DNA from 2 places in the Agromyces sp. GL_144 genome. Region 1 is predicted to be linked to the other one. Evidence: predicted binding sites of a transcription regulator. Region 1 holds the regulator's gene; the other holds the start of a gene.
What was found. Region 1 encodes HspR, which represses chaperone genes until heat shock. Its sites were predicted from a motif close to AAGTTGAGTCNNNNNGACTCAACTT; they were not measured.
Positions count from the first base shown of each region.

Region 2: a site for HspR is predicted at 3,243-3,267, ahead of AC3IPY_RS04405 (ATP-dependent Clp protease ATP-binding subunit). Genes of this name have one in related genera too.

Region 1 is NZ_CM174399.1:4,100,598-4,111,589, reverse strand. Features, by position in the region: gene AC3IPY_RS18945 (GTP pyrophosphokinase) at 1-12, opposite strand, end outside; gene dnaK (molecular chaperone DnaK) at 303-2,171, shown strand; gene AC3IPY_RS18935 (nucleotide exchange factor GrpE) at 2,180-2,764, shown strand; gene AC3IPY_RS18930 (DnaJ C-terminal domain-containing protein) at 2,881-3,873, shown strand; gene AC3IPY_RS18925 (heat shock protein transcriptional repressor HspR) at 3,881-4,303, shown strand; gene AC3IPY_RS18920 (hypothetical protein) at 4,325-5,029, opposite strand; gene AC3IPY_RS18915 (hypothetical protein) at 5,212-6,645, shown strand; gene AC3IPY_RS18910 (helix-turn-helix transcriptional regulator) at 6,710-9,232, shown strand; gene AC3IPY_RS18905 (class I SAM-dependent methyltransferase) at 9,599-10,735, shown strand; gene clpS (ATP-dependent Clp protease adapter ClpS) at 10,792-10,992, shown strand, end outside.
Region 2 is NZ_CM174399.1:982,618-993,609, forward strand. Features, by position in the region: gene AC3IPY_RS04385 (N(5)-(carboxyethyl)ornithine synthase) at 1-403, shown strand, start outside; gene AC3IPY_RS04390 (hypothetical protein) at 693-905, opposite strand; gene AC3IPY_RS04395 (DUF6414 family protein) at 1,073-1,858, opposite strand; gene AC3IPY_RS04400 (PIN domain-containing protein) at 2,116-2,778, opposite strand; gene AC3IPY_RS04405 (ATP-dependent Clp protease ATP-binding subunit) at 3,280-5,883, shown strand; gene AC3IPY_RS04410 (hypothetical protein) at 6,163-7,188, shown strand; gene AC3IPY_RS04415 (alpha/beta fold hydrolase) at 7,240-8,073, opposite strand; gene AC3IPY_RS04420 (TetR/AcrR family transcriptional regulator) at 8,118-8,711, shown strand; gene AC3IPY_RS04425 (hypothetical protein) at 8,844-9,068, shown strand; gene AC3IPY_RS04430 (FadR/GntR family transcriptional regulator) at 9,306-10,073, shown strand; gene AC3IPY_RS04435 (discoidin domain-containing protein) at 10,105-10,992, shown strand, end outside.

The DNA.
Region 1 (10,992 bases):
GCGCGCATCCACACAGGCAGGGTAGTACCTCGGCCGCGGGATGCCGGTCGGGCGACGCCGCGGGCGAGCAGTGCGCGACGGGCGACGACCGGAATACTGAACCTCCGCTGGGAGTTGAGTCATGCGTACTCAACTTTGGCGGTCGTCAACTTGACACGATCGGGAGGCGCTGCGAAGCTTGAGTCGTCGGGACTCAAGTCCCGGCAGTTGACTTCGATTGCGGGCCGGCAAGGCCGAATCGACCGCCAGGGGGCGAGCCGCGGCATCCGCTCGCGAAGCCCCGGCAGAAGGAGAAACAACACATGTCACGTGCAGTAGGAATCGACCTCGGAACCACCAACTCGGTCGTCGCCGTTCTCGAGGGTGGCGAGCCCACCGTCATCGCGAACGCCGAGGGCCTGCGCACCACCCCGTCGGTGGTCGCCTTCACGAAGGACGGCGAGGTGCTCGTCGGCGAGACCGCGAAGCGCCAGGCCGTCACCAACGTCGACCGCACCATCGCGTCGGTCAAGCGTCACGTCGGCACCGACTGGAAGACCGACGAGATCGACGGCAAGAAGTACACGCCCCAAGAGATCTCGGCGCGCATCCTGCAGAAGCTCAAGCGCGACGCCGAGCAGTACCTCGGCGACACGGTGACCGACGCCGTCATCACCGTGCCCGCGTACTTCAACGACGCCGAGCGCCAGGCCACCAAGGAGGCCGGCGAGATCGCGGGCCTCAACGTGCTGCGCATCATCAACGAGCCGACCGCGGCCGCGCTCGCGTACGGCCTCGACAAGGGCAAGGAGGACGAACTCATCCTCGTCTTCGACCTCGGTGGCGGCACGTTCGACGTCTCGCTGCTCGAAGTGGGCAAGGACGACGACTTCTCGACCATCCAGGTGCGCGCGACCGCCGGCGACAACCGCCTCGGCGGCGACGACTGGGATCAGCGCATCGTCGACCACCTGATCAAGCGCTTCAAGGAGTCGACCGGCGTCGACGTCTCGAACGACAAGATCGCCAAGCAGCGCCTCAAGGAGGCCGCCGAGCAGGCGAAGAAGGAGCTCAGCTCCTCGATGTCGACGAGCATCCAGCTGCCCTACCTCTCGCTCACCGAGAACGGCCCGGCAAACCTCGACGAGACGCTCACGCGCGCGCAGTTCGAGAACATGACCAGCGACCTGCTCGACCGCACGAAGAAGCCCTTCGAAGACGTCATCCGCGAGGCCGGCATCAAGCTGTCCGACATCGCGCACGTCGTGCTCGTCGGCGGCTCGACCCGCATGCCCGCGGTCGCCGAGCTCGTCAAGAAGGAGACCGGAAAAGACGCGAACAAGGGCGTCAACCCCGATGAGGTCGTCGCCGTCGGCGCCGCGCTCCAGGCCGGCGTGCTGAAGGGCGAGCGCAAAGATGTGCTGCTCATCGACGTCACCCCCCTGAGCCTCGGCATTGAGACCAAGGGCGGCATCATGACCAAGCTCATCGAGCGCAACACGGCCATCCCGACCAAGCGCAGCGAGACCTTCACGACCGCCGACGACAACCAGCCGTCGGTCGCGATCCAGGTCTTCCAGGGCGAGCGCGAGTTCACCCGCGACAACAAGCCGCTCGGCACCTTCGAGCTCACCGGCATCGCGCCGGCGCCTCGCGGCGTGCCGCAGGTCGAGGTCACCTTCGACATCGACGCCAACGGCATCGTGCACGTGTCCGCGAAGGACAAGGGCACCGGCAAGGAGCAGTCGATGACGATCTCGGGCGGCTCGAGCCTCCCGAAGGACGACATCGAGCGCATGGTGCGCGAGGCCGAGGAGCACGCGGCCGAAGACAAGCAGCGTCGTGAGTTCGCCGAGACCCGCAACTCCGCCGAGCAGCTCGCCTACTCGACCGACAAGCTCATCAAGGACAACGAAGACAAGCTCCCCGCCGACGTCAAGTCCGAGGTGCAGGGCGACGTCGACGCGCTGAAGTCGGCTCTCGCGGGCGACGACGACGAGGCCGTGAAGACCGCGTTCGAGAAGCTCTCGCAGTCGCAGGGCAAGCTCGGCGAGGCCATCTACGCGCAGGCGCAGGCGGCGGATGCCGCTTCGGCAGCCGGCGAAGATGCCGCGGCCACGGGCGAGCAGGCCGAGTCCGACGAAGACGTGGTCGACGCCGAGGTCATCGACGACGAAGACGACAAGAAGTAGGCCAGGCCATGGCAGACGAGAAGGAGAACCCCGAGGTTCCCGAGCCCGAATCCGCCGACGAGGTGACGGATGCCGAGGCATCCGTCACCCCTGAAGAGATCGAGCTCGAGACCGAGGCCGACGAGCGCGAGCTCACGGTCGAGGACATCCTGAACGCCGCGAACGTCGAGGTCGAAGACCCCACCGACGAGCACCTGGCCGACCTCAAGCGGATCACCGCCGAGTACGCCAACTACCGTCGGCGCACCGAGGCCAACCGCGAGATCGAGAAGGAGCGCGCGATCGGCACGACCGTGGCCGTGCTGCTGCCCGTGCTCGACGACCTCGACCGTGCCGAGAAGCACGGCGACCTCGAGGGCGAGTCGCCCTTCGCGACGATCGCGGCCAAGCTGCGCGGCTCGGTCGAGCGGCTCGGTCTCGCCAAGTTCGGCGAGGTCGGCGACGCGTTCGACCCGCAGAAGCACGAGGCGATCTTCCAGCAGCCCTCGCCCGACGTCGAGACCGACACGGTCGCCGACGTCGTCGAGACGGGCTACACCCTCGGCGGCACGCTGCTCCGCGCGGCGAAGGTCGTCGTGAAGACGCCCGCGTAATCCGTCGGGCGTTTCCGTTCGCGCCCACCGTCTCCGCCTGAGCGGAGACATCGGGCGCGAACGGGAACACCCGCGCAAGACTCATCCCATCGCCTGTTCACGCGAAAGGAGGCGCCATGGCCAGTCAGGACTGGTTCGACAAGGACTTCTACAAGGTGCTCGGCGTCTCGAAAGACGTGAGCGAAGCCGACCTCAAGAAGACCTATCGCAAGCTCGCGCGCAAGTACCACCCCGATTCGAACCCCGGAGATGCCGCGGCCGAGGCGAAGTTCAAGGAGATCAGCGAGGCGAACTCGGTGCTCTCCGACCCCGAGCAGCGCAAGGAGTACGACGCCGTGCGGGCCATGGGCTCCGGCGCGCGCTTCACGGCGCCCGGCGCCGGCGGTGCCAACGGCGGCTTCGAAGACGTCTTCGGCGGCATGTTCGGCGGCGGTGGCGGCCGTCAGCAGTACACGTACCAGCAGCAGGGCGGCGGCTACGACGACCTGCTCGGCGGCCTCTTCGGCGGCGGCCGGTTCGGCCAGCCCACCGGCGGATTCCGCGGGGCGGGCGGTCCGACCAGGGGGCGCGACGTCACGGCGACCACCACGCTCGACTTCATCACCGCGACCAAGGGCGACCAGCTGACGCTCCAGACCGGCGAGGGCCGCACCATCACGGTGCGCATCCCGGCCGGCGTCGCCGACGGCCAGAAGATCAAGGTCGCGGGCAAGGGTCAGCCCTCGCCCGACGGCGGAGCCCCCGGCGACCTCGTGCTCACGGTGACGGTGCGAAAGCACCCCGTGTTCGAGCGCGACGGACTCAACCTGCGCGTGAACGTGCCGGTCACGTTCGTCGAGGCCGCGCTCGGCGCGACCATCCAGGTGCCGACGCTCGGCGGCGATCCCGTCAAGCTCCGGGTCGCCCCCGGCACCCCGAGCGGGCGCGTGCTCCGCGTCAAGGGCCGAGGCGTCGAGACCAAGAAGGCGACGGGCGACCTGCTCGCCGTCGTGCAGGTCGCGGTACCCGCGCACCTGTCGAAGGACGCCGAGCAGAAGCTCAAGGAGTTCGCGGCCGAGCTTCCCGACGAGAACCCGCGCGACGACCTCATCGCGAAGGCGCGCGGGTGAGCCCGTCATGAACGTCGACGAGACCAGTCCGCTGTTCGTCATCTCGGTAGCGGCGGAGCTCGCGGGCATGCACCCGCAGACCCTGCGGCAGTACGACCGCATGGGACTGGTCTCGCCGACGCGCACGCCGGGCAAGTCGCGTCGCTACTCGATGCGCGACGTCGTGCGGTTGCGCGAGATCGCCCAGCTCTCGAGCGAGGGCGTGAGCCTCGAGGGCATCCGCCGCGTGCTCGGCCTCGAAGACGAGGTCTCCACGCTGCGCGCCCGCGTGCGCGAGCTCGAGGCGACGCTCGCCGACGAGATGCTGAACCGACCCGGCCGCCGCGTGTTCGCGGCCGGCACGCAGGGCGAGGTCGTCACGATCCGAAGCGGCACGCGCGTGCGCCGCGAGACGGCGATGGTCGTCTGGCGCCCGCTCGATCGCAGCTGAGCGGCGACCGGCCCGCCGGGGTCAGCGGCCCCAGGCCTCTGCGGGGGCCTCGATCACGTCGTAGGGGCGTGAACTCCAGTGCGTGCCGTAGCCGTAGTGGCTCGACGCCCACGGCGACGCCCAGAGCGCCTGCGCCGTGGCATCCGCCGATGTTCCGTCGATGAGCGCGGCGTCGACCGCGGGGTAGCGCCCCGACTTGATGTTGTCGGCCGCGTACTGGGCCGCGTCCATGAGGGTCGTGTAGCTGCCGAGACCCGAGCCGCCGCCGGAGCCGAGGCCGTTGTTCAGCGGATTGTTGCGGTTCCACCAGTTGTCGGCGCCGTTCTCCTGCCGCATCCAGCGCATCATGAACGTGATGTTCTCGTCGGTGAGCGCCCAGTCGCCGTCGACGAGCACGAGCTTGGCCCAGTCGAGGTTCGTGCCGCCGGCGACGAGCGTCTGCCATCCGGTCGCGGCGGTGTACGACTCCTGCGAGACCCGCTGGGCGGCGATGTCGCCCGCCACCTCGACCGTCTGCCCCTCGGGCGGCCGAACGGTGTCGGCGCCGGCGGCGAAGACCGACGGCACGGGCGCGGCCGGCACGAGCGAGATCGTCGCGAGCAGCCCGGCGACGGCGAGCGTCGCGAGGGCGGCGAGGGGGCGGATGCCGCGACGGGTGCGCATGACGCGCGGCCCGGCGTTGTGCCGAGCCGCCGACCGCTCCCCGTTCGACTTCACGTTCCCCATGCGTCGCCGAGGGTAGCAAATCCACCTGCATGCCGCACCCAGCCGGGAACGCAGCGCCCATCGGGGCGGTCTGCGCCGCTGATTCTCGGACATACGTAGGATCCACAAGTCGCCGGACGCCCGGCATCTGATAGCTTCGCGGTACAGCCCAAATGCGTATGACGAATGTGCTCGGGGGACACATGGCAAGCTCGGTCGGCGCGAGACGTCTCGCCCGTGCCGCGCGACTCGCCGCCATCGGCGTCGGCGTCGCGGGCATCGCCGTGCTCCTCGCCGCCGGCCCGGCACAGGCGGCCGACTCGTCCGGCGGCGCCGACCGGCCGTCGCACGGTCTCGTGGGAGGCCTGCTGAAGGGCGTCGGCGGGCTCGTCGGCGGCGTGCTCGACGGGGTCGCGGACACCGTGGACGCGGTGCTCCCGACAGCCCCGGCTCCGGCCCCGGCTCCTGCGCCCGAGCCCGCTCCGCCCCCCGCGCCCGAGCCGGTCCCGGCTCCTGCGCCGGACCCCGCTCCTGCACCCGCGCCGGCACCGGCCCCGGGCGATGCCCCGGCTCCCGCACCGGGCGTCGAACCGGGAGCACCGACGCCACCGCCCTCGCAGGGCGAGCCCGGTTCCACGGGCGGATCGGCCTCCGACCCCTCGATCGTGGGCACGATCACCGGATCCGTCACCGCGCCCGTGCTCGGAGCGGTCGGCGGTGTCGTCTCCGGGGCGACGGGCGGGCTCACCGACGGCCTCGTGCATGGCCTCGTCGACGACGTCGTCCGGCCGGTCGGGGCCGTCGTCGCTCCCGTCACGTCCATCGTCTCGCCGGTCACCGGACCCGTCACGCAGCAGACGACGCAGCTTCTGGATCCTCTGCTGAACCTCGTGGGCGGGCGTCCGATCGGCTCGCTGACCGATCCGCTCGTCGGGTTGCTCGACCACGTCGTGTGCACGTTGCCCATCGTCGGCTCGATCACCGGCCCTTCGCCGCTCGACGGGCTGCTCGCACCGATCGTCGACCTGCTCGACGGCACGCTCGGGCAGGTGGCCGGAACCACCGATGAACTCGTCGAGGCGGTCGTCGACGTCTCGACGGGCACCGTTCGTCCCCACGATCCACCGGGCACGGGCGGCCCTCCCGGCCCCGGTCCGAACGATGGCGGCCCTCCGGGGACGCCGCCTCCGGGCCCCGACCCGGATTCGGGCCCGAACGACCCGACGGCACCCGGCACGCCCACCCCGCCGGCGGTCGAACCCTCCGGGCTGCCGTCCGACACCCGTGAACCACGCAACCAGGTCGTCGTCACCGAGCCCGCGGCCGTGTCGACGCCTGCAGCACAGGCCGACGAGGGCCGCGCCGACGCCGGGTACGAGGCCTCCGCCGACTCGGCCGTGCTCGACCTGCCCGACTCGGCCGGGGACTCGGACACGGTGCGCTCGCCCGTGCAGTGGCCGACGGCCCCCACCATGACGAACGACGGCGGCATCGGCGGCGGCTCGACGGCACCCACCGCCTTCGCGACGACCGGCCGCAACGGACTGCCGGCGATCGCGACCTCCATCGAGGCGCGCCTCGTCGACGACCGCCTTCCCAGCACTCCGACCTTCGAAACCGACTCCAGCCCTGACTGACGGGAGCGTGACCGCGCACGCGCGGTAACGCCGACCCGTTCACCTCAACGCTGGAGTCATCATCATGCAACGCACCATTGCGGCGCGCCATGCCGTCGCGCCCTTCCACGTGTCCTCGCCCAGGCATCTCGCGAGGGCCAGAGTCACCGAACTCATCACGAACGCCGCCGAATCCGACCTGACCCTGATCGTCTCCCCCGGAGGGCGCGGAGTCGCGACCGCCCTGCGGGACTGGTCCGAACAGCACGACCATGCGACCCTCATCGACGGCCTCCACCTCGGGGCACTGTCGAGGAAGGACTTCTGGGTCGCCGTCATCTCTCGCCTCGCCGACGACGGTTCGCGGGTGACGACGGAGGCGTTCGAGGACCCACGCATCCCGGTTCCGGTCGCCATCGCCCACGGACTCGCCGCGATGCGCGACGACCACGTCATCGTGATCAATCGCCTGGACCTCGTTCCCGAGGCGGACCTCATCGCCGCCGACCTCGTGCGCCTGCTCAGCGGGAACCTCCCCGTCCGAGTGATCGTGTCGGCGCGAGACCTCACGGCGGTCGACCTGTCGGCTGCTCCGCTGCACGCCACGATGGCCAGGATCCCGGCCAGCGCGTTCGACCTCACGAACGACGAGATCAGGGCCCTCGCCCATGAGCACGGCCACGAGCTCGACGACGGGGCGGTGGGCGCCCTGGCGGCGAGCACCCTCGGGAACACGTCGCTCGTCGCCGCCGCGATCCTGTACCTCGGCGAGGACGGGGCCGGTCCGATGCCGAGTCAGGCCATGGGGGCGATCAACGCGCATCTTCGGGACACCGTGCTCGAGCCGTGGCTCGAGCGGCCGGACCTGCCCGCACTGCTCGAGCTGAGCGTCCCCGATCGCATCGACGCCGAGGTCGCGGCGGCGCTCGGCGTCGCCCCGGGGCACGAGGCCCTGCTCGATTCGCTCGAGCGCGCCTCGCTCGGGGCCTGGCGGCACGACACGTCTGCCCCCACGTTCGTCATGGATCCCCTGCTGCGTCGGTGCCTCGACATCGAGTTCGCCGACCGGAACCCCGTTCGGCGGCATGAGGCGCAGGCGGTCGTCGTCTCGCATATCGCGGATTCCGACCCGGTCGGCGCCCTGGCGCTCGCCCGCGGCTTCGACGACTGGTCGCGGATTCGCCGGCTCGTGCGGTCCCGCTTCGACGATGTCGTCGACGACATCGTGGCCGACGGCGAGTTCATGAAGGCGCTCGTCGGCGCCAGGCTGCACACCGTCGACCCGGTCATCGCTCTCGTGCTCGGCATGCACGAGGCCGACCGTGGCAGGCTCGACCGGTGCACCGACGCGCTGAACGGCGCACTGCGCCTCGTGCAGCGCACGCTCGAATGGGGCCCCGCCGACCTCGAACCCGATGAACTCGCCTGGTCGCACGTGGTGAGGTTCATGGCGTTCAGCCGGCTCGGTCTGTTCGATTCGGCGGTCAAGGAGTCCGCGATCCTCGAGCGGATGCTGCGAGCAGACGGTGTCGAGGAGCCGTTGCGTCCGATGCGGTACACGGTCCACCGGGAGATCGCGGAATTCCTGTTGCGCATGTGCCGGTACGCGGGAGCCCGACGGCATCTCGCCGATGCGCGCATGGGCTCACGGACATCGGGACCGGTCCTCGCGCTGACGGCGCTGGAGGCCGCGCTCGACGGCGACATCGGGCGCGCCGCCGGCCTCCTGGCGGACGGCGGGCTGATCGAGGCCCGTGGCCGTACGGGGCGGCTCGCACGCACCGCCGCGCTGATCGTCGCGATGGAGCAGCGGGATGCAGGGCAGGTGGCGGTGCTCGAGCCGCGTGTCCGCACGGAGCTCCCCGTGAACGAGTTCTGGCCCGTCGCCCTGGTCGTCACGCACGGGGCGCCATCCTCCCGGCCGGTGATCGCGGAGTTCGATGCCGTCCTGGCGAGCCTCGGCGAGTTCCCGCCCGTTCCGTCCTCGATGCACCAGGAGCTCGCCGCGCGCCGCATCGGCCTGCTCATGAGCCTGCGCCGGTGGCGGGAGGCCTTCGAGGCGATCGAGCGACTCGACCCGCCGGAGGAGATCCCCTCGGCGGTGGTCCGGGCTCGCGCCGCGTACCTGCTCGGCGAGCACGGGCGCGCGACCGTGATCGCCGAACGGTACGCATGGCGGGACTCGGTGACGATCCGCGATCGCGCGGAGCTGCTCATCGTCGCGGCGGCGTCGTCGCATCTCGAGGGCAGGACCGACGTGGCGCGCGAACGCATCGACGAGGCCTTGTCCCTCGTGCGTTCGATGGGGTTGCAGACGCCGCTGGCGGCGATCTCCGCGACCCACCTGGGCGAGCTGGTTCCCGGTCTCGCGGCCGGCGAGGGATGGAGCCTCGACCTGCCGCCGGAGGTGGTGCGGCTCTCGCGTCGCGAGCGTGCCGTGTTCACGGAGCTCGTCGCCACGGGAAGCCTGTCCGAGATCGCCGCAGCGCTCTCGGTCTCCGTGAACACGGTGCGCTCGCAGTTGACCTCGATCTACCGCAAGCTCGGGGTCACGAACCGTGCCGAGGCACTGAGCGCCGCGGTGGGCACCGAACGGCTCGTGCTGTGACGACGCCGCGCTCGGCGGTTCGCACGAGGGTCCTGCGGCGGCCCGGCAGGCACGAAACCCGATGTGAAGTTCCCGATCGAGAGCATGCCGGCGAGGTCGGAGGCGAGAGCGGGGGGTGATGATGACGAGGTCGAGGCGGTCCGGACGCCACTGGTGCAGATGTGAAGGTCGCATCCGGGTCGCCTCGATCGTGCACCATCGGGTCGGTGCGCGCGCAGCGGGGTGCGGAACGAACTGGTGAGGACAGGTCGTCCATCACACCCCGCTGCACCTCTTCACCGAGGCAGGGGAACACAGGGGGAGCGACAGGTCGGCCGGGCCGCAGGTCGCAGGATCCGCGGCCCGGCCGCCGCGTACCCTTGGGGCATGTCCTTCGACCTCGGCGCCCTTCGACGCCTCCCCGATGTCGAAGCGGTGGGGCTCGAGGCGTCCGATGCCGCCGATCGCCTGATCCTCGACGAGGCGGCGGCTGCCGTCGCGGCGGCGGCGCCCGGCGAGGTGGTCGTGCTCGACGACGCCTACGGCGCACTGGCGCTCGGCGCGGTCGCGCTCGGGGCGACGGGCGTGCGCGTGCATCAAGACCTCGTCACGGGCGAGCGCGCCCTCGCGTCGAACGCCGCCCGGCTGGGCTTCGAGGGCGATCGGATGCCTCGCTCGCTGCCGCTCGCCTCCGAGCTGCTCGTCGGCGCCCGCGTCGTGCTCATGCGCCTGCCGCGATCGCTCGACCGGCTCGACGAACTCGCGGCCCTCATCGCCGGCCACGCGGCATCCGAGGTCCGGGTCTTCGCCGGCGGGCGCCTGAAGCACATGTCGGTGAGCATGAACGAGGTGCTGGGCGCGTGGTTCGAGCGCGTCGACGTGTCGCACGCCAGGCAGAAGTCGCGTGTGCTCACGGCGACCGCGCCGAAGACGACGCGAACACCGGATGCCCCGGCATGGCCCCGCGCACAGCACGACCCCGACCTCGAGCTCACCGTCGTGGCGCACGGCGGGGTCTTCGCCGCGACCTCCGTCGACATCGGCACGCGCCTGCTGCTCGCGAACGTCGGCGGGGCCGTGCCGGATGCCACGTCCGCGGTCGACCTCGCCTGCGGCACCGGCGTCATCGGCACGTGGCTCGCGCGCCGGCGGCCTCGACTCGAGGTGAGAGCCACCGACCGATCGGCGTCGGCCGCGGCATCCGCTCGTGAGACCGCGGAGCGCAACGGCGTCGGCGACCGGGTGCACGTGACGCAGGCCGACGGGCTCGAGCTGCTGGCCGCCGCGAGCGAGCGGCTCATCGTGCTGAACCCGCCGTTCCACTCGGATGCCGCGCTGCACACCGGCATCGCCGAGCACCTCTTCGCCGACGCGGCGCGCGTGCTCGCACCGGACGGCGAGCTGTGGTGCGTGTGGAACTCGCATCTGCGCTACCGCCCGGCGCTCGAGCGCATCGTCGGGCCGACGCGCCAGATCGCCCGCGACCCGAAGTTCACGGTCACCGCGTCGCGCCGGGCGGGCTGAACCGGGGCCCACGACGCCCACTCGCGTCATCCGCTCGCTCGTGTCAGTCTTGAAGTGTGACCTCCACGCTCGAAGAGCTCGACCTCGACACGTCAACGCGTGTCGCCGCCGACGTGCCGTGGCAGACGGTCGTGTGGGACGACCCGGTCAACCTCATGACGTACGTGAGCTACGTGTTCCGCAGCTACTTCGGGTTCCCGCGCGACGTGGCCGAACGGCTCATGCTCACGGTGCACACCGAGGGGCGGGCGGTCGTC
Region 2 (10,992 bases), 1.1 Mb from region 1:
CTGCACCCTGCAGGATCCGAACGCACCGCTCACCTACCTGCGCACCGAGGACCTCGGGGCCTTCCGCCCCGGCAGCCTCATCGTCGACGTCTCGATCGACGAGGGCATGGGATTCGAGTGGGCGCGGCCCACCTCGTTCGCCGACCCGATGTTCACGGTCGGTGATTCGACCAACTACTACGCCGTCGATCACAGCCCGTCGTACCTGTGGAACTCGGCCACGTGGGAGATCAGCGAAGCCCTGATGCCGTTCCTCCGCACCGTGATGGAGGGCCCCGGGGCGTGGGCCGAGTCGGACACGATCAGCCGTGCGATCGAGATCGAGGGCGGTCGCGTGCGCAACGAGGCGGTCCTGCAGTTCCAGGGGCGCTCGGCCGAGTACCCGTATCCCGCGCTCGTGTGAGCGTTACGGGGTGATGGTGGCAACTCCTTGGCTGGCGTCGTAACGCTCGTGGCGTGCACGCAGCGCCGTGGCAGCTGGTATGCCGGCCTTGAAGATCGTGGAGTCGCTGTCCCGGTGGTCGAGTGGCGCCGCGAAGCGACGCGTATCGAGACCCGGCCGCCCATTTCGGCTCGTGGTACGCGGACCCGCAGTCGGGGCGCGCCCGCAGGAACCTCAGCATGATGACCTTGCGCACCTCGGCGCGCTTGGCTGCCTCGATCACGTTCGCGGTGCCCTCGACGTGGACCCGTTAGGTCTGGCCGCCGATCTCGCGGTTGATGCCCGCGCAGTGCGCGACGACCTCGCACCCCTCGAACGCCTGCGTGAGCGCGTCGACGTCCCCGGTGTCGACGCCGGTGCGCCTGAAGATGATGACGGATGCCTCGGGCCCGAACTGTTGGGCCAGGGGGCGTCCGACGAAGCCGGCGCCGCCGGTGATCGCGGTGCGTGGGTGGTGGGGCATGTGGCGACCCTAGGATGCGGGCGGCTCAGTGGATCGGAGCGGTACCTCGTCGGCCTTGGTGACTCACCTTGGCCGACATCGAGCGCGCATCCGACCTCGGTATGGATGCTGCCCAAAACCAGGACCACACCAGCGAGAAGGGTTTCGTCATTTCGGCCGGACGCTGCTTAGCGGTAGATCGCAAGAACATCTAATTGGAGCGCGGGACCTTCAACCCAGAACATCTCCTGCCCGGGCGTCGGCCCCTTCCGCTCGAACTCCCGACGCTGATCACGGGGCATCTGAGAAATGATTGGCAGCCCAGGCAGCGGGCGCCATGCCGACGCTCCCCACAGTTTCGAGACCTTGCCGACAACTCGAGCGTCTCCGTCGATCTCGTCGAGAGGCTCGCCCTTCAACGAGCCCACGATGCGCCAAGCAGAATCCACGACATCGCCCAAGACGATGCTGGTCGGCATGGCCGCGCCGAATGCCGCCATAGTGTCCAATGACTCGTTGTCCGGCATCCCGGCAAGCGGGTTCGTTCCCTGCCCTCTTGAAAGATTCGCCATCATCTTCATCAGCGGAATGGCGTCGAGCAGGCCCCCAGGGCTCGCGATCTTGGAAGCATCTGCTTCGTAGAGCTCGCATGTGACATCGACGAGGTTGCCGAGACGGACCCCTTCGAGATCCGCCTCCTGCAGAATCGTCACCCACCCGAACTGCTCCTCTGCGCCATCAACGAGTTGCTGCAGTCGTTCGAATTTCGCCGGACTAGTGTCGGCAAGTTCCTCAGTGACGGTCTGCTCGCCAGATTTCTCACCGCTCACCCCGAGGACCTTCGTTCCAAGGGCCCCACCTGCGCGAGTCCCATCCTTTTCAGAACGACTCATCGCCTTGCGCAGCCCGTCCTCCACTTGGGCGATGTACTGGTCGAGCTGCGGTTCGTTCAGATACAGGAAATTGCGGAGCAAGATTAATCCATTCGACCTAGGAGACAGTTCCTTCGAACGTACTGTGCGCACCGGACATGGAACCCCCAGTTCACGGGCACACCTCCCTCGTGTTTCTCTGACACCACCGCAGTCCGCTCGAGGTTCCGATGTTCGATCGCGGCCAAAGACTAGGACACTTGCGCCAGAGCGTCGACGTCACTGGTCGACGCCGGTGCGGCGAGAGATGATGACGGATAGCTCGCCCCTGCTGTTGGGCCAGATGGCGCCACGGTTCGTTAGCTGTAGTCCTCAACATCCCGGCAGGCGGAGAAGGCGTTAGCATTCAGCCGCGTGTTCCAAATCTTTTGTGTCGCAGGGCGTATTTCGCGGCTGTGCCATTGACCATGGTCAAACCAGGAGACTGTCTCAACTTTTGCACTTCCCAGCGCGCACGCCTCATCGAGTGCGGGCTCCAAGTCAGAATCCTGCGAGGCGAGGACTACGAGATCGACGTTCGGATCGCTTGCTTCACGCACGAGTGCTAGTGCACAGAGTACGTCTACGCCTTTCTCCTGCGGCTTGCCGTCGATCATGAAATGCCCGCGCGCATCGGTTGCTTTTCGCCCATCCGCCGTGCGTTGGTAACGGTACTTGAGCGGTCTCAGCGTCACGTTCACCCGGGGGTCCAGTTCCCAGTTTGCTTTCTGGGCGAGGTTTCGTGCGTAGGCCTTGGGGTCCACATCTACGGACGGCAACCCGCGATAGACGAGGACCTTGGTGAGGACAGCGTGCGCCATTCCCGCTCGTTGATTCGCGTTGCGCCGGGAAACTAGTTGGTTTGCGAAGTGGAGGGGGTGCACAAGGTGCTCATGTGGAGGCTGATATGGCTCGAAAAGCCCCCTGCCGGTGAGATGCACATTCTGATAGTCGATGATCACAGCAGCTCTGAGGTCGGGCATCGGCGCTCCAAATGGGTAAAAAAAGCCCCACCAGTCCCGGAGGACGGTGGGGAGTTATGTGTCTCATACTTGCACGCTGACGCATCGATCGCAAACTCATCCCCTCTGGCAGACCGCCCCATTCCGGGGGATTGACAGGCTTTGCATGCATCGATATTGCGGCTCTGAGAATCTTGTCGCGAACCATGGGATCAGCGCGTGCGGACCGGGTCCAGCGCCTAGTTCGAGTTAGTTGTGCACGCTGCCTCTCGGAGACCAAGTCCCTGGCAATGCTCACGTCGAAGGGGTTTCGATGAAGGGACTAAATCTATCGCCGCCGAGGCTGGCTTATGGGTCGAGTCGGGGCCTCAACGCTACGTCGACGATTCCCCGCGGTGACGTCGGTTACCGCTCGCAGATGTGATGCACGCCCTTCCGTAAACGCATGCTGGACGCGCGGGAATACCGCGGACCCCTCCGCGTTGAACTTGAGCGTATGCCACTCAAGTTCCAGGAGGATTGGTGCCCGAAGACTTCAACCCCGAAGCCGGTGCGAGCTCGTTCGACGAGTTTCTGAGCCGGTATCTCGCGGGTGAGCAGGCTCGCCAGGCTCGGTCGATCGACCTCAGCCGGTTCCTGACCGCTCGCACGCAAGGCATCCTGCAGAAGGCAGGACGCTTCGCGCTCGAACGCGGCCAGACCGAGCTCGACGCCCTGCACATCCTGCGCGTGATCGTCGAAGACGACAGCGTGAAGCAGGCCGTCGCCCGCGTCGGCGTCGCGCCCGAGCGCATCATCACCGCGACCGAGGCACGCCTGCCCGCGGCATCCGACGTCGCCGACATCAATGCGGCCACGATCACGCCGAGCGCTTCCCGCGCGCTGTTCCACAGCTACCAGGTGGCACGCTCGGCCGGCTCGACCTACATCGACCCCGAGCACCTCTTCTTCGCACTCGTGCTCGGGCAGGACGCCCCCGCCGGCCAGGTGCTGGCGCGCGCCGGCGTCACCGCCGAGGCGCTGACCCAGCAGATCCGCGAGACGGTCGAGGCCGGGTTCGAGGGCGACGACGAGCAGTACGGTGCGAACGGCGCCGGCTCCGAGGCATCCGCGACCCCCATGCTGGACAAGTTCGGCACCGACCTCACGGCCCTCGCCGAGGACGGCGAGCTCGACCCCGTGATCGGGCGCGTCGACGAGATCGAGCAGACGATCGAGATCCTCAGCCGCCGCACGAAGAACAACCCCGTGCTGATCGGCGAGGCCGGCGTCGGCAAGACGGCGATCGTCGAGGGCCTCGCCCGCGCGATCGTCGAGGAGTCGGTGCCCGAGGCCCTGCTCGGCAAGCGCGTCATCTCGCTCGACCTGCCCGGCATGCTCGCCGGCACCCGCTACCGCGGCGACTTCGAGGAGCGCCTCACCAAGACCATGGAGGAGATCGCCTCGAACAAGGGCGAGTTCATCATCTTCATCGATGAGATCCACACGGTCGTCGGCGCGGGCGGCTCTGGCGACGGCGGAACCGACGCCGGCAACATCCTGAAGCCCCGCCTCGCGCGCGGCGACCTGCACCTCGTGGGCGCGACCACGCTCAAGGAGTACCGCACGATCGAGAAGGACCCCGCCCTCGAGCGCCGGTTCCAGCCGGTTCGCGTCGGCGAGCCCTCGATCGAAGACGCCGTGCTCATCCTGCAGGGCCTGCGCTCGGCCTACGAGGAGCACCACGGCGTCGAGTACACGGATGCCGCGCTGCGGGCCTCCGTCGAGCTCTCGGCCAGGTACCTCACCGACCGCGTGCTGCCCGACAAGGCCATCGACCTCATCGATCAGGCCGGGGCGCGACTGCGCCTCAAGCTCGGCATGAAGACGGATGTCTCCGCGCTCATCGCGCGACTGGCCGACCTCGAGGCCGACAAGAACGCCGCCGTGAGCGCCGAGCACTACGAGGAGGCCTCGCGCATCCGCGACGAGATCTCGAAGGTGCAGGGCAAGCTCGACGAGGCGACCGAGAAGGGGCAGGCCGCGGCATCCGCTGGTCTCGGCTCCGACGGTGCTGAGCGTTCGACCGTCATCGATGAGCCCGAGATCGCCGCGGTGATCTCGCGGGCCACCGGCATTCCGGTGAACCGCCTCACCGAGACCGAGCGCGAGCGCCTCGGCGACCTCGAGGGCGAGCTGCACGCGCGCGTCATCGGCCAGGACGACGCGGTCACCGCGGTCGCCAAGGCCGTGCGCCGCAGCCGCACCGGCATGGGCGACGCGCGTCGACCGGTCGGATCGTTCCTGTTCCTCGGCCCGACGGGCGTCGGCAAGACGGAGCTGGCGCGTGCGCTGGCCGACCGGCTGTTCGACGACGAGGGCGCGATCATCCGCTTCGACATGAGCGAGTTCGGCGAGCGGCACACGGTGTCGCGCCTCGTCGGCGCCCCTCCCGGATACGTCGGCTACGACGAGGCCGGGCAGCTCACCGAGCGCGTGCGGCGCAACCCGTACTCGATCGTGCTGTTCGACGAGATCGAGAAGGCGCACCCCGACGTGTTCAACCTGCTGCTGCAGGTGCTCGACGACGGTCGCCTGACCGACGGCCAGGGCCGCACGGTCGACTTCCGCAACACGGTGATCGTGATGACCTCGAACCTCGGTTCGGAGTTCCTCGCGTCGCGCTCGGGTGCGCTCGGGTTCGTCGCGGGCACGGATGCCTCGGGCTTCAGCTCCGCGGCCGACGTGCGCAACCGCGTCATGGGCAAGGTGCGCGAGGCCATGCGCCCCGAGTTCCTGAACCGCATCGACGAGATCGTGCTGTTCCAGAAGCTCGGCGCTTCGGAGCTCTCCCAGATCGTGCGCCTCATGCTCGGTGCGACCTCCGCTCGTCTCGCGGCCCGCGAGGTCGAGTTCGAGGCGACGGATGCCGCGGTCGCGCTGCTTGCCGAACGCGGATACGAGCCCGAATACGGCGCCCGACCCCTGCGTCGCACCATCCAGCGCGAGGTCGACGACCGCATCGCGGACCTCTTCGTGTCGGGTGCGCTCGGCGACGGCGAGGGCGTGCGGGTGGATGCCGCGGACGGCTCGTTCATCGTGACGCCCGTGCCCCGCGCGACCGTGGCGGTGCCACTGGCGGCGTAGCCGGCGTCGTCTGGTTCGGCGCTGTCGGCGCAGCCGGAGGCATCCGCTCGGAATCGCGGTGGCGAAGTACCGAAGTGCCGGACGATTTCAGGCAAGGCCCGGTCCCTCTCGAGGGACCGGGCCTGCGTCATGCATCGGCCATGTGCAGGCGCCCTGCATTTGCTACGTTCTTGCCATGATGATCGCCCCCGGGTCTCACCCGCACGCCCGTGTGAACCCTTCGTGACGGGCGTGGCCGCGCGTCTCTCCGGGATGCTGCGCAGCGTCGGGCGCCGGCGAGTGATCGTGTTCGGAGTCGTCGCCCTGCTCGTGCTCGGCGCCGGGGCATCCGTCGCAGCCGCCCTCGGCGCGCAAGAGGATCAGCGTCGGGCGCTCCTCGCGGACGTCGAGACCACGGCATCCGAATTCGAGTCCGAGGCGGAGTCCCTCAGCGCGGTCGCTGCGAAGTACGACGCGGACCTCGCGGAGGCCGCCGAGCTGGCCGCCGAGCTCTCCGCCACGTTGCAGCTGCCGCCGCAGCGGTTCGACCCCTCCGCGAGGACGGAGGTCGAGCGATCCCTCGAGCAGCTCACGATCGCGTCGTCGCCACTGCCCGCATCGGTCGAAACGACCGTCCTGGTGCATGACGACGCCGGCGTCGACGAGTTGCGAACCGCCCGGGTGGCCCTGGCCGATGCGATGAAGGACCTCGACGATCGGGCTGCCGAACTCGATGTCGCACGTTCGGGACTCGCCGACGCGATGGGTGCGGCTCGATCCTCGGCGAAGACACTGGTCGACGGGGTGATCGGCGGCACCGAGGGCATCCTGGTCGTGAATGCCGCGGCATCCGTCGAGTCATCGGATCGAGTCCGAACGGTGTTGGCCGCTCTCGGCGAAGAGTGGACCGCAGACGGCCTGCGGGAATGGATCGACGCGATCACCGCGCTCGAAGCGTCGACGGCCGAGGCCGCCGCCAGGCTCGCCCGCGAGGAGCAGGACGTCGACGTCGACGTCGAGGGTGACTGGAGCGGCGCTCAGGCGCCGGTCTCCGGGTCGACGCCCGACATTCCGATTCCCATCGCGATGGGGCCGAGCACTCCTGCGCTGCCCGAGGACCCGATCGTGGAGACGCCGCCGGTGAGCGAGCTCTGGCCGATGCTCTGGGACGAGTACTGGGTGCCCAAGGAGGAGTGCGGAACTCCGAGGGTGGTGAAGTCGTTCCCCACGAACGACTTCGGCAACGGACTGGAATCAGGCATGTCGAGCCCGTGGAGCTACGAGTGGGCCAACGGCGGCATCAACGTCCTCTCGTGCGACTCCTGACGTCGAGCGCGAACGTCGGACTTCGGGGCGTTCGGCAGACTGCGTGACGGCTCAGCCCGCGAACCCTCGCCAGAAGGCGCGGATCGCGGCGGCGAGCGCCTGCGGCTGCTCGAGGGGAACGAGCGTGCGCGCCCCCTCGATCGTCAGCACTTGCGCGTGCGGTGTGAGGGAGGCGGCACGCTCGGCGTCGGCGGGGCTCCAGTCGCCGCGGTCGTCGGAGGCGACGAACAGGCTGGGCACGCGGATGTCGGCGAGCCGGTCGGTCACGTCGACGCGGTCGAGGATGAACGAGCGCAGGGCCAGCGCCATGCTGCGGCGAGTGGGGCGCTGCAGGCTGTCGAGCACGACCTGGCGCATATGAGGCGTGGCCGCCGACCGCTCGGTCAGCATCGCGTCGATGACGGCCGCGCGCATGGGCCCGACCGGGCCGGCCAGTTGCAGCAGCGGCTTGAGGAGCTGGATCTTGCGTCGGAGGTCGGGCGCGATCGCCTCGGTCGGGGAGCTGATCGCGACCAGGCTGCGCAGGCGTGCGGGATCGGTCGCGAGGTTCAGCCCCACGTGCCCGCCGAAGGCGTTGCCCACCCAGTCGACCGGGCCTCCGGTGTCGAGGGCGTCGAGCGCGTCGCGCGCGGCATCCGCTGCCTCGGCGATCGTGCTGCGTCGACCGAGCGGGTCGCTGGCGCCCAGCCCCGGCGGGTCGATCAGCACGAATCGGCGGCGTTCGTCATCGGCGTCCGCGAGCAGCGGCACGAGGTCGTCCCACGTGTGGCTGTCGACGAACATCGAGGACCAGAGGATCGTCGTGCGCCCCGAGCCGATGATGCGAGCGTGCAGTGCGCCGAGTCGCGTCGGGATGCGCTCGGCGTGTTCCGTCATCGTGTTCATTTTTTGATGTTAGCTTAACTAACATGAATCGTCGACCCTATCGGATGACCGCACGCGCCGAGGCCGCCGAACTCACGGGGCAGCGGATCATCGACGCCATGCTCGCGCGCTTCGCGACGACGCCGTACGACCAGATCCGCCTCGACGACGTGGCCGACGACGCCGGCGTGACCGGCCAGACCGTGATCCGTCGCTTCGGCAGCAAGCCCGCGCTCATGAACGCCACCGTCGAGCGTGAGCTGGGCAGGATCGCCGCGGCCCGCGAGTCGGCGAGGGGTGCCTCGCCCGACGAGACGATCCGCGCCCTGGTCGAGCACTACGAGCGGTACGGCGCGCTCATCCTGAAGACCTACTCCGAGGCCCCGCAGGTCGCGGGCCTGCCAGAACTCGCCGCCCGCGGACGGGCGTACCACGTCGACTGGTGCCGTCGGGCGTTCGCACTGCCGGCGACGCTCGACGTCGGGGCGCGTGCCCGCCGGCTGGCGCAGATCATCGCGGTCTGCGATGCCACGACGTGGCGCATCCTGCGCCTGGACGGCGGCCTCGACGTGCACGAGACGGAGCGCGCGCTTCGCGAGCTGCTGCTTCCGCTGCTCGCCGAGAGCGGCCCGGTCGCCGAGGGTCGGTCGAATCGCTGACGCCGGGAGTGGGGGAGTCGAGGCGGATCCTCAGGGTTGATCCGGATGTCGCGCGTCATGATCCGCGGCATCCTGCATCTCTAGGGGTGAGGGCGAATGCCACCGCCCGCGACCGAGGAAGGACCCGCGCCCATGACGACCCACCTGGAATACGTGACCGGGACGCTCGGTGAGCGAACCGCCCTGCCGTGCGTGTGCGGGCGCGACGCGGATCACGAACGACCGGGGTCGATCGCGCTCGCCGCGGCATCCGCGGAGCTGCAGCTCGGGGCCGGGCATGCGGCCGGGCATCGACGCCGTGCCGTCTCGTTGCGGACGCTGACGACTCGCGCCGCGCGCGGGCGGCACGCGGCCTGATCTCGAGACATCCGCTCGCGACATCGCGGTGGCCGCAACCCTGGACCAGGGTTGCGGCCACTTCGTCGTTGCGAGGCCGGATCCATGTCGAGCGGTTCATCAAGATCGCAAATGGATCTGATTCATTCTGTAGCTACGGCGAGATTGCGCCGTTCTTCGGCAAGTTAATGTGATTCATTGTGGAAACGCCGCGTGTTGTGTAATACTCATCGAACGTTCGATTCGAAGGAGAGCAGCATGGTGGCAGAGGCGGCCGGGGCGATCGATGAGCCAGTCGAGGCGGCGGCGCCGTATCGACCGGGCTACGAACTCGTCGCCGAGCAACTGCTGCAGTACATCTCCCGCGAAGGGCTCCGCCCTGGTGATCGCCTGCCCACCGAGCAGGGTCTCGCCGAGATCCTCGGCGTCACGCGCAACGTGACCCGCGAGGCGGTCAAGGTGCTCTCCGCGCTCGGCCGGCTCAGCGTTCGTCGCGGCGCCGGCATCTTCGTGGCCGAGTCCATCGGCGTCCTCGCCGACGCCGAGCTCGCGAACTTCCAGCCGACCGACATGGAGCAGGTGCTCATGCTGATCGACTACCGGCAGTTCACCGAGGCCGAGACCGCGCGGCGTGCCGCGACGTCGGCGACGCCGATCCAGGTGCGCGCCATCCGCGACTCGGCGAAGACCTCGCTCGACGCCGGCGCGGCGAACGACCCAGACGCGTTCGCCACGGCCGACGCGGCGTTCCACACCGCCATCGCCACCGCGGCCGGCAACGTCTTCCTCCAGGCGAGCGTCGCCAACACCCGGCGGTTCGCCGCGCAGTCCGACGTGCTGCTCTTCCACGGCGACGCCGCAGGGCCGCTCTCAGACGCCGGCGCACAGCACATCGAGATCGCCGAGGCCATCGCCGCGGGTGACAGCGAGCTCGCCTCGACGTTGATGGTAGCCCACATCGACACCACCCGGGCGCAGTTCGAGCATCGCATCCGCACGCGACTGTTCACCCGACTGCCCGACTGACCCTTCCCGCACACCACACGCAAGGAATTCAATGAAGAGCTCCAGAGCTTTCGCGCGCCTTCTCGGCGTCGCACTCGCCGCGACCGTCGCCCTCGTGCCGGTCGTCACCGCCGGGTCCGCCTCGGCGGCGCCCGTGGCGGCGAAGTCGCTGCCCGCGCTGAACATCTACGTCTCACCCGACGCCACCGGGCTGCAACTCGGCACCAAGAAGCGTCCGTTCAAGACGATCGAGAACGCGCGCAGCGCGGTGCGCCTGGTGAACCGCCACATGATCACCGACATCAACGTGCGCCTGCTCGACGGCACCTACCGACTGAACGACACGTTCACGCTCACCTCGCGGGACTCCGGCACCAACGGCCACACCATCACCTGGGAGGCCGCGCCCGGTGCCGAGCCCGTCATCAGCGGCGGCACGCTCGTCAAGAAGTGGCAGGTCAGCGACGCGGGGCGCGGCATCTGGAGCGCGAACGTCGGATCGGCCGACGCACGACAGCTCTACGTCGACGGCGCGCCCGCGACCCGCGCGCGCAGCGGCCAGAACCCGGGCGGCTTCTCGAAGACCGACACCGGATACGCGATCACCGACGCCTCGATGCAGTCGTGGAAGAACCAGAAGGACGTCGAGGTCGCCTCGTCATGGGGGTGGAAGCTGCAGCGCTGCCTGGTCGACTCGATCAGTGCCGACCGCATGGTCATGCAGCAGCCGTGCTGGCACAACGCCCACCTGCAGGAGGGCCAGGAGATCCAGAACCCCACCTGGCTCGAGAACGCGTACGAGTTGCTCGACGAGCCCGGTGAGTGGTACCTCGACAAGACCGCCAAGCGCCTCTTCTACCTGCCGCTCGACGGCAAGGACCCGAACAGCTCCGAGATCGTGCTGCCCCGCGTGCAGTCGCTCGTCGAGCTCGCCGGCACG